3 regions of the Limosilactobacillus pulli genome follow, and region 3 is predicted to be linked to each of the others. Evidence: predicted binding sites of a transcription regulator. Region 3 holds the regulator's gene; each other region holds the start of a gene.
What was found. Region 3 encodes HrcA, which represses chaperone genes, less so after heat shock. Its sites were predicted from a motif close to TTAGCACTCNNNNNNNNNGAGTGCTAA; they were not measured.

Region 1 (3,282 bases), on a different contig from region 3:
TGCTGAATCGTCTACATGGCGTCCATTATTAACAAGAGGGGGAATCGCGCATGTCATATGCCAACGAGGTAAAAAAAGAGCTGACGGGGCTGCAGGTGCACTTGGATAATGCCAAGGCCGAACTGATGGCGCTGATTCGGATGAATGGCGCTTTAGGAATTGCCAATCGCAATCTGGTTTTAAACGTTCAAACGGAAAGCCCGGCGATTGCTCGCAGAATCTACTCGCTTTTAAAGCAGTTTTATCAAGTTGAAAGTGAGATCGTCGTCCGGCGTAAGATGAAGCTTAAAAAGAACAATCAATACGTGGTACGCCTGCGCTATCACGCCCAAGAGATTCTCAGTGATCTGGGAATTTTGGAAGGTTTTCAGATTAAAGAAAAGGTTCCAATGGCATTGCTTAAGGATGATTTGATGATTCGTTCGTATCTGCGTGGGGCGTTTTTGGCGGGCGGTTCAGTCAATAATCCTGAGACATCGCGCTATCATCTGGAAATTTATTCTTTATATGAAGAACATAATGAAATGATTGCCCAGATGATCAATCGCTATCATCTGAATGCCCGAACCACGGCTCGCCGCAGCGGCTACATCGTCTATCTGAAAGAAGCCGAAAAGATTGCCGAGTTTCTTCAGTTAATCGGTGCTACCAATGGCATGCTCAAGTTTGAAAATATTCGAATCGTACGTGACATGCGCAATTCCGTCAATCGACTGGTCAACTGCGAGAATGCCAATATGGATAAGGTTGCCAATGCATCCAATCGCCAAATCGAAAATATCCGTCTGATTGATTCAATGGTTGGTTTGGACAGTCTGCCAGAAAAGCTGCGCGCTATTGCCGAAACCCGTCTGGCTCATCAAGAAGTCAGTCTAAAAGAGCTCGGCGTTTTGGTGCCAGGTGGTCCAATCTCGAAATCAGGGGTTAACCACCGATTGCGTAAATTAAATGCCTATGCCGATGAATTACGGCACGCTAAGAGCAACTAAAAAGAAACTGAGAATAAAGTCCGAAAATAGAAAAATGGCTGAAGATTGCGTCACTCAAAACGTTGATCTTCAGCCGTTTTATTATTAAAGATTGTTTTATTTCACTATAAAAATTAATCTTTCCCAGCCTCAATAGCAAATAAAAGCCACGGCTGATAACAGTCGTGGCTTTAGTTATTTAGGTCAAACAATTACTTCAGTTTGGCACTGTTTTCCATGATGCCGTCAAGCAGACCGTAGTCAACGGCTTCCTGGGCCGTTAAGTAGTGGTCGCGTTCAGTATCACGTTCGATTTGCTCAATTGGCTGGCCGGAATTTTCTGCCAAAATGCCATTGATCATCTTACGCGTCTTCAAGATTTCTTCAGCTGCGATCTGAATCTCGGTTTGTTGACCTTGAGCACCACCAGATGGTTGGTGAATCATAACCGTTGAGTGTGGCAAACCGAAACGCTTGCCCTTGGCACCAGATGATACCAGCACGCTGGCCATTGATGCGGCCATACCGATTACGATGGTCTGAACATCGGCTTTGATGAAGTTCATCGTGTCATAGATGGCCATCCCAGAGGTTACGACACCACCGGGTGAGTTAATGTAAAGGTAAATATCTTTGGTTGAATCTTGCGCATCCAAGAATAGCAGCTGCGCAACGATTGAGTTTGCCATGTCATCTTCAATCGGACCGGACAGCATAATGATGCGGTCCTTCAACAGACGTGAATAAATGTCATAAGCGCGTTCGCCGCGTGATGACTGTTCAATGACCGTTGGAACTAAGCTCATGCTTTGGCCTCCCTCTTAATTAGCAGTAGTCAGCTTCGATTGCTAACTTATGTGAATACTATACTCGATAGGTCAGAAAAGGTCAAATGTTTTGTCACAAAAAAAGACGCTGCCAAGTACGACCTAAATGTCGTCAATGACAGCGTTTTCTAGTCTTATAATAGGTAGAATTATTTCAAGTCAGCTGAGATCATGCTCAGTTCTTGATCGGCGATTTCGGCATCCAGCATGGCCCGATCGTCATTTTCGATCAATTTCTTAAGTTCGTTCAATTCGTGCATGTTCTTTTTAAACATAGATTTCATCTCCCCGAATAATATGGATTTGTGAATGAATTAATTGTTAACCTCTGTGATGTCTAAGACTATACACCCAATTGGTATTATTGACAAGTGCCTATTTTAAGCTATTTTTGGTTTTTATGCCTAAATTGGTATAGGTCAAATTGGCGGAAAACGTTTATCAATTTTTTATTGTGAAAATAGTGCTAACGTTTCCAAAGGTCAACGCAGACTGGCTTTCCAGCTTAGAAATTAAAAAATGAGCAAGATGCCCAAAATCAGTCAGATAATCAAAAAATTTTTTTGAATTTTATTGATGACAGCTTGGTTGTAATAATAGTTGTTGATTTTTGATACCTTGACCCTTATAATTGGAATGTTGATTATTTACGTTAGATATAAAGGAGGCATATTGCTATGCGTAAAGCACATCCATACGGCGTACAAGGCCGTCGCCCAGTCGCAGACCGTTACACGCGGGCTAAGAAGGAAAAGAAAATCGAAGCTATTCGTAAGTGGGCTAAGCAAAAGCCAGCTGAAGAAAAGTAATTTGCTTTTCCATTTAAAAAAGACCTCATCCAGGCTGACTGTGATGAGGTCTTTTTTATGCTGATTTTTAATTAAGATCATTTAAGTATAATAAAAGCACTGATCAGCCTGACCAGTGCTTTGATGTACCTAAATGCGCCCCCCGGGAGTCGAACCCGGATCTCGAGAACCGGAATCTCACGTGCGATCCATTACACTAAGGGCGCATCTTGTTTAGATGAGTTCGCATAAATAACGCGAACGTTTATTATAATATCCTTTGCAGCACCAAAATGCAAGAGGAAAATGAATATTTTTACAAAAATATTGGATGGATCCAATTTGATGAAAACTAAATACATTTCCATGGACAAGTTAGTCGGTTTTGAGTATCATAAACAACGTAGGTTAGTGTGATTGTTTAGCTAGCAGACAAAATTGCCAATTTTTTCCTTAAATTTGGCAATTTTGGATGAAAAGTTGTGGTAAACTAAACAAGAACATTGAATTATTTTCCTAAAGGAGGAAATTGCAGTATGACTGTAAAAATTGGTATTAATGGCTTTGGCCGTATTGGTCGTTTGGCTTTCCGTCGGATCCACGAACTGGGCTCCAAGGACATTGAAGTTGTTGCAATCAACGATTTGACTACTCCTTCAATGCTGGCCTACCTGCTGAAGTACGACTCTACTCACGGCA
Region 2 (3,282 bases), on a different contig from region 3:
CTTATGGGTAACAAACTGAGTGTAGTTGCCGGTATAGTGAATCAGAGTCCGGTTGTCTAGATCATAAACATCGGTAACGACGCGATCCAAAAAGTAACGGTCGTGAGAGACGATCAAGAGCGCACCCTGGTAGCTTTTAAGATAATCTTCCAACCAGCTTAAAACACCCATATCCAAGTGATTGGTCGGTTCGTCTAAGATTAAAAGATTAGGCGACTGCAGCAAAATCTTGGCTAGGGCCAGCTTAGTCTTTTGACCGCCAGAAAGCGCATTGACTGAGGTATCATACATTTCTTCACCAAAGCCAAAACCATGCAAAACACCCCGCATCCGGGAGGCATATTCATAGCCGCCTTGCTTTTTAAACTGTTCCGACAGTCGATCATAGCTGGCTAGTACTTCTTGATAGTCAGCATCGTCAGGAGCAAGCGTTCCTAATCGTTCTTCCAGATCATGCAGCTGACGTTCTAGATCGTGTAGGGGAGTAAAAACGCTGTCTAATTCAGCCCAGATTGAGTTTTGACTGTCGAGTCCTTGATTTTGGGCTAAGTAGCCAATCGTGAGATCACGAGCATGGGTGACCGTGCCTTCATCGGGCTCGGTCAGGCCAGCAACGATTTTTAAGAAAGTCGTTTTACCGGCACCGTTACGGCCAACCAGGGCAGTACGGCCGTGATCTTGGATCTGCATATTCATATTGTGAAACAAGACATCGTTGCCAAAACGACGCTCAACGTTATTGGTTTGCAATAAGAGCATAGTTCAACCTCATTTTTATTGTAGATAATCAGTAAGATTGTAGCACAAGATTGAGTGGACTGGCGAGATTGAACCGAGTGACGACAATGTTAAGCATTTAATTTAGTGTGTAAAAAATCGGTTCGAGAGCAAATGATCAGATGCGCATAATCAAAACAGCAATCGGTTTTTCACAAATTCCTCATAGACAAGCATCGATCCCTGTAGCATAATAAAAGGCATGTTAAGTATGAAAAAAGATTCTTTTCTTGGAAAATAGTTCACAAAGTCTGGCTGAGTTGCTAAAATAATAAAGGAATAATTTTCACAAACTAGAATCTGAATTGGAGGAATCTATTAATGGCAACGCGTAAAATTCCCCGTGCCACGGCTAAGCGGTTGCCGGTCTACTATCGGTATCTGAACGTTTTGCTTAATGCCAACAAGCGGCGGGTTTCATCAACTGAACTGTCAGAAGCAGTCAAGGTTGACTCAGCAACGATTCGACGCGACTTTTCCTATTTTGGCGAATTGGGCAAACGAGGCTATGGCTATGATGTGGAAAAGCTTTTGAACTTTTTCAAGGGTATCCTGAATCAAGACAAACTGACCAGTGTGGCGTTGGTCGGGGTCGGCAGCTTGGGCAGTGCCTTGATGAACTATAACTTTCATCAAAGTACCAATCTGCGGATCAGTGCCGCCTTTGATCCTAAACCTGCTCTGGCCAATACCGTTAAGAGTGGGATTCCTGTCTACCCAGTCGGTGAGATGAAAAAGCAGCTGAAGGAACAGCAGATTGACGTTGTTATTTTAACGGTTCCCGGTGAAAAGTCACAAGCAGTTACTGATGAGCTGGTTGAGGCCGGTGTACACGGTATCTTGAACTTTACGCCGGTACGCCTGTCAGTGCCAAAAGACGTTCAGGTGCAAAACATTGACCTGACCAATGAGCTGCAGACACTGATCTACTTTATTGAAAACAACAATGCCAAAGATGGTCAAAAATAGTGTAACGCACGGCGAGCAATCGTCGTGTTTTTTTAATTATTGATCAAAAAGTCAAAATGCCTTGATATCAGTAACTAAAGCGTTTTTAAAAGTCTAATAGTCAAAATTGGTCAAAATAATTGTTGCATTTTGGCAAGATCATGATATAGTAGATCATGTAATTAGCACTTAGGTGATGAGAGTGCTAAATAAATATCTGAATTATTAATGATGATTGATGGAGGGATTAACGTGTTAAAACCATTAGGAGATCGCGTTGTTCTTAAAGCGGAACAAGCTGAAGAAAAGACGGTTGGCGGAATCGTGTTGGCTAACAATGCCAAGGATAAGCCAACGACGGGTACGGTTGTCGCAGTTGGCGAAGGCCGCTACCTGGACAATGGTCAAAAAGTTGCTCCAGTCGTTAAGGAAGGCGACCGCGTCCTGTTTGACAAGTACGCAGGCAATGAAGTTGAATACAAGGGTGAAAAGTACCTGGTCGTTCGTGAAAAAGACCTGGTTGCCATTGTTGACTAAGTAGACTTGTTTTCGCATTCGATCAATATTAATGAGGTGAAAATCTAAAATGGCAAAAGAAATCAAATTTTCTGAAGATGCACGCAAGGCAATGCTGCGTGGGGTAGACAAGCTGGCCAATACCGTTAAGACGACGATTGGTCCTAAGGGCCGCAACGTCGTTTTGGAACAAAGCTACGGTGCTCCTACGATTACCAACGACGGGGTTACGATTGCCAAGAACATTGAACTGGAAGACCACTTTGAAAACATGGGTGCCAAGCTGGTTTCTGAAGTTGCTTCCAAGACCAACGACAACGCTGGTGATGGTACGACGACGGCTACGGTTCTGACGCAATCCATCGTCAACGCCGGTATGAAAAACGTTGCCGCCGGTGCCAACCCGGTCGGCATTCGTCGCGGGATTGACAAGGCTACCAAGGCAGCCGTTGAAGAACTGCACAAGATGAGCCACGAAGTTCAAAGCAAAGATGACATTGCTCAAATCGCTTCGATCTCGGCTGCCAACCCAGAAGTCGGTGAACTGATTGCCGATGCTATGGAAAAGGTTGGTCACGATGGTGTTATCACGATTGAAGACAGCCGCGGCGTTGACACGACGGTTGACGTGGTTGAAGGGATGAGCTTTGACCGCGGCTACATGTCTCAATACATGGTAACTGACACGGACAAGATGGAATCCGACCTGGATAACCCATACATTCTGATTACTGACAAGAAGATCAGCAACATTCAAGATATTTTGCCATTGCTGCAAGCAGTCGTTCAAGAAGGCCGCTCGCTTCTGATCATTGCTGATGACATTACTGGTGAAGCTCTGCCAACGCTGGTTTTGAACAAGATCCGTGGGACGTTCAACGTTTGCGCTGTTAAGGCGCCTGGTTTTGGTGACCGTCGTAAGGCTCAATTGCAAGATATTGCCATTCTGACTGGCGGTACGGTTATTTCTGACGACCTGGGCATGAGTTTAAAGGATGCTACGGTGGCTCAACTTGGATCTGCCAACAAGGTTACCGTAAC
Region 3 (3,282 bases):
AGTCAGGTCCTTAACCAGTTCTTGAACGGCTGGGATCCGCGTTGAACCACCGTTTAAGATAACTTCATCAATGTCGCTGAATTCCAGGCCAGCATCGTGCAGCGCGTTCATAACTGGCTGCTTGGTCTTTTCAACCAGGTCGTTGGTCAGTTGGTTGAACTTAGCCCGCGTCAGCGTTTGGTCCAGGTGCACTGGTTGACCATCTTTTTGAGCGATAAATGGCAGGTTGATTTCAGCAGATTGTGAGCTGGAAAGTTCCTTCTTGGCCTTTTCAGCAGCATCCTTCAGCCGTTGCAGAGCCATCTTGTCTTGGGACAGGTCAATGCCTTGGTCTGCCTTAAAGCCATCGATCAGCCAATCCATGATCTTTTGGTCAAAGTCGTCACCACCCAGATGAGTGTCACCAGAAGTGGAAAGAACTTGGAAGACGCCATCGCCCAGTTCCAGGATGGAAACGTCAAACGTCCCACCACCAAGGTCATAAACCAGGATCTTTTCGTCTTTGTCCTTCTTGTCCAGGCCATATGCCAGTGAGGAAGCAGTTGGTTCGTTAATGATCCGCTTAACTTCCAGACCAGCAATCTTACCAGCATCCTTGGTAGCTTGACGCTGAGCATCGTTGAAGTAGGCTGGCACCGTGATAACGGCTTGAGTTACCGTGTCGCCAATGTAGTCTTCTGCATACTTCTTGATGTATTGCAGAATCATGGCAGAAATTTCTTGTGGCGTGTATTTCTTACCATCAATGTCAACCGTGTAGCCTGGTTCACCCATGTGGCTCTTGATTGACGTAATCGTGTTGGGGTTGGTGATTGCTTGGCGCTTAGCCGTTTCACCAACTTGAACCTCACCATTCTTGAATGATACGACAGAAGGAGTCGTGCGGCCACCTTCTGGGTTGGTGATAATCTTAGGTTCGTTACCTTCCATAACGGCAACGGCGGAATTAGTGGTACCAAGGTCGATACCGATAATCTTATTGCTTGCCATAAAAGTTTTCCCTCTTTTTATATTGGTTTATCTAAGTTATTGTGCAACAACGACCATTGAAGGACGCAGCACGCGATCCTTCATTTCATAGCCAGCTTGCAGCACCTGAACAATGGTGTCGTCTTTTTGATCATCCGAAGCTGGTGCGGTTTGTACCGCTTGATGCTTGGTCGGATCAAAAGGCGTGCCTGGCTCAGCTGGAATCTCAACAATCCCATGGTCCTTGAGCGCCTTTTCCAAATGGTCGTGAACCATTTGAATGCCTTTCTTGAACTCTTGGGCCTGCTTGTCATCCAGTTGAGTTGCCAAAGCCCGCTTCAAGTTGTCCAAAACCGGCAGGATGTCTTTAGCCAGCCCCTGACCATCGTATTTGATCAATTGCGCGCGCTCTTTTTTGAAGTGGTTGTTCATGTTTTGAATTTCCGCTTGCGCCCGCAGATACTGGTCGTCTTTTTCATCGAGCTGCTTTTTCAGATCAGCAATCTGTTGCTTGAGCGCGGCAGTTGGATCTTCCTTGGCAGCTGACTTGGCATCCTTGGCTTCTTCGGCATTCTTAGCCGCTTGGTCAGCTGCAGTCGATTCAGCTGCTTGAGCCGCCTTTTCTTCCTTGGCAGCTGCTGATTTCTTTTCAGCCATCGAACCCCTCCTATAAATCGTAATAATTGTGATAGTAGTCGAGCAGTCGTTTAGCCAGCTCGCGTCTGAACGCGTCAACCAGGCCAATCGTCCGCGAATAAGGCATCCGCGTCGGTCCCAGCACGGCGATAATACCCTTGCCGTATTGGTTGACGTCGTAGGTAGCGGTGATCAGACTGTAGTCGTTGAGCACCTGATTGTTGGCAATCTCACTGCCAATCTTGACATTGACTCCATCATTTGGAGAATCGGAATCAATGATGCTTGACAGATTATCGCTTTGATCGAGCAGTCCATACAATGCCCGCAGCGCCTGAGGATTCTGCCGATCAGAGTAGCCGAGAATGTTGAGCCGCCCGCCGACGAAGTATTTTTCGCGAGCCGCCCGCCCCAATACGCTGTCAAAGATCTGCAGAAAGCCGTCGGGACTGTGCAGATACTGACTGATCTTAATCGGAATGTCAGTCTGCAGATGCTTGACAACCACCGCCAGCGGCAACCCCACCAGCTGATCGTTAATCAAGCGTACCACGGCTTCCAAAGCCTGCGTATCCAGATTCTTAGGCAAGGTAAATGATTGACTCTCTACCTCGCCACTGTCCGTAACCAGAATGGCAATGACCTTTTGATTACCCAGCGGCACCAAACGAAAACCGCTTAAGTGCACGTCTTTTTGTTCTGGCTTCAGGGTAAACGCCGTGTATGACGTCAGCGCTGAAAGGATGTCGGCTGAATGTGAAACAATCTCGTCAATCTTGTGAAAATCGGCCCCCAATGAATTTTGGATCACCATCAGATCACTGTCGGTAACAGCTGCTGGATCAAGCAGATGGTCAACGTAATAACGATAGCCCTGCTTGGAAGGAACGCGACCAGAGCTGGAATGCTCTTTTTTCACGAACCCTTCTCGCTCCAAGACTGCCATCTCGTTGCGGATCGTAGCTGAGCTGACCTTAATCGGGAGCTTATCAGCCAAGACCTTGCTGCCGACCGGTTGACCAGTCGCCGTGTATTGACGTACAATCGCTTGCAGGATTTGCTTTTGACGCTGTGTTAGCATTGGCATCACTTCCTTTTAGCACTCTAACTGCCTAAGTGCTAAACACAATTTATAATATACCAACCACACGACTAAAAGTCAATAATAGTCAAACTATTTTTCTAGAAAAATGTCAAGATTGGTCAAATTATTTCCAAACATCCATTAAAGGAGTCCAATTATGAACGAAGAAAACCGCTACGTCCAACCTAAAAACGCCAAAGAAGCCATGGAGCTGATTCAAAAACTGTTCAACCAATACCGCAACGCACCATTGACCGCCGAACTGCTTCAATATCACAATAATCTGATCATGCGCCTGCAGACAGATATCAAGCAGGCTGCCGAAGAAGAACATAACGAAGCGCTTTTGGCTGATCTGCATGACATGACCGAACTGATGCGGCGCTGGACCACGATTCGACTCAGTGGCCGACCATTTACCGGCAAGATGCGGCATTTTCATTTTGTTGCCAATAATGGTCAAAAATTCAAGCGTCAGGTCCACAAAATGGGCGGTAGCAGTGCGCACCGTGCCAGCCGTCATTAAAAATAGTCGCAAAAGCAGCGGTCGCTTTCCTAATCGGCCGCTGCTTTTATTTTAAGTATGAATCGAG

Region 1: a site for HrcA is predicted at 1,794-1,820, ahead of clpP (ATP-dependent Clp endopeptidase proteolytic subunit ClpP). Genes of this name have one in related genera too.
Region 2: a site for HrcA is predicted at 1,908-1,934, ahead of groES (co-chaperone GroES). Genes of this name have one in related genera too.

What each region holds. Positions count from the first base shown of each region.
Region 1 is NZ_CANCWQ010000011.1:40,628-43,909, forward strand. It holds gene QOS03_RS04980 (gluconeogenesis factor YvcK family protein) at 1-32, shown strand, start outside; gene whiA (DNA-binding protein WhiA) at 51-989, shown strand; gene clpP (ATP-dependent Clp endopeptidase proteolytic subunit ClpP) at 1,181-1,774, opposite strand; gene QOS03_RS04995 (hypothetical protein) at 1,945-2,070, opposite strand; gene QOS03_RS05000 (hypothetical protein) at 2,473-2,604, shown strand; tRNA gene QOS03_RS05005 (tRNA-Arg) at 2,739-2,810, opposite strand; gene gap (type I glyceraldehyde-3-phosphate dehydrogenase) at 3,120-3,282, shown strand, end outside.
Region 2 is NZ_CANCWQ010000011.1:1,485-4,766, forward strand. It holds gene QOS03_RS04800 (ABC-F family ATP-binding cassette domain-containing protein) at 1-759, opposite strand, end outside; gene QOS03_RS04805 (redox-sensing transcriptional repressor Rex) at 1,099-1,746, shown strand; gene groES (co-chaperone GroES) at 1,978-2,262, shown strand; gene groL (chaperonin GroEL) at 2,312-3,282, shown strand, end outside.
Region 3 is NZ_CANCWQ010000027.1:8,556-11,837, reverse strand. It holds gene dnaK (molecular chaperone DnaK) at 1-990, opposite strand, end outside; gene grpE (nucleotide exchange factor GrpE) at 1,027-1,626, opposite strand; gene hrcA (heat-inducible transcriptional repressor HrcA) at 1,637-2,686, opposite strand; gene QOS03_RS07475 (hypothetical protein) at 2,847-3,215, shown strand.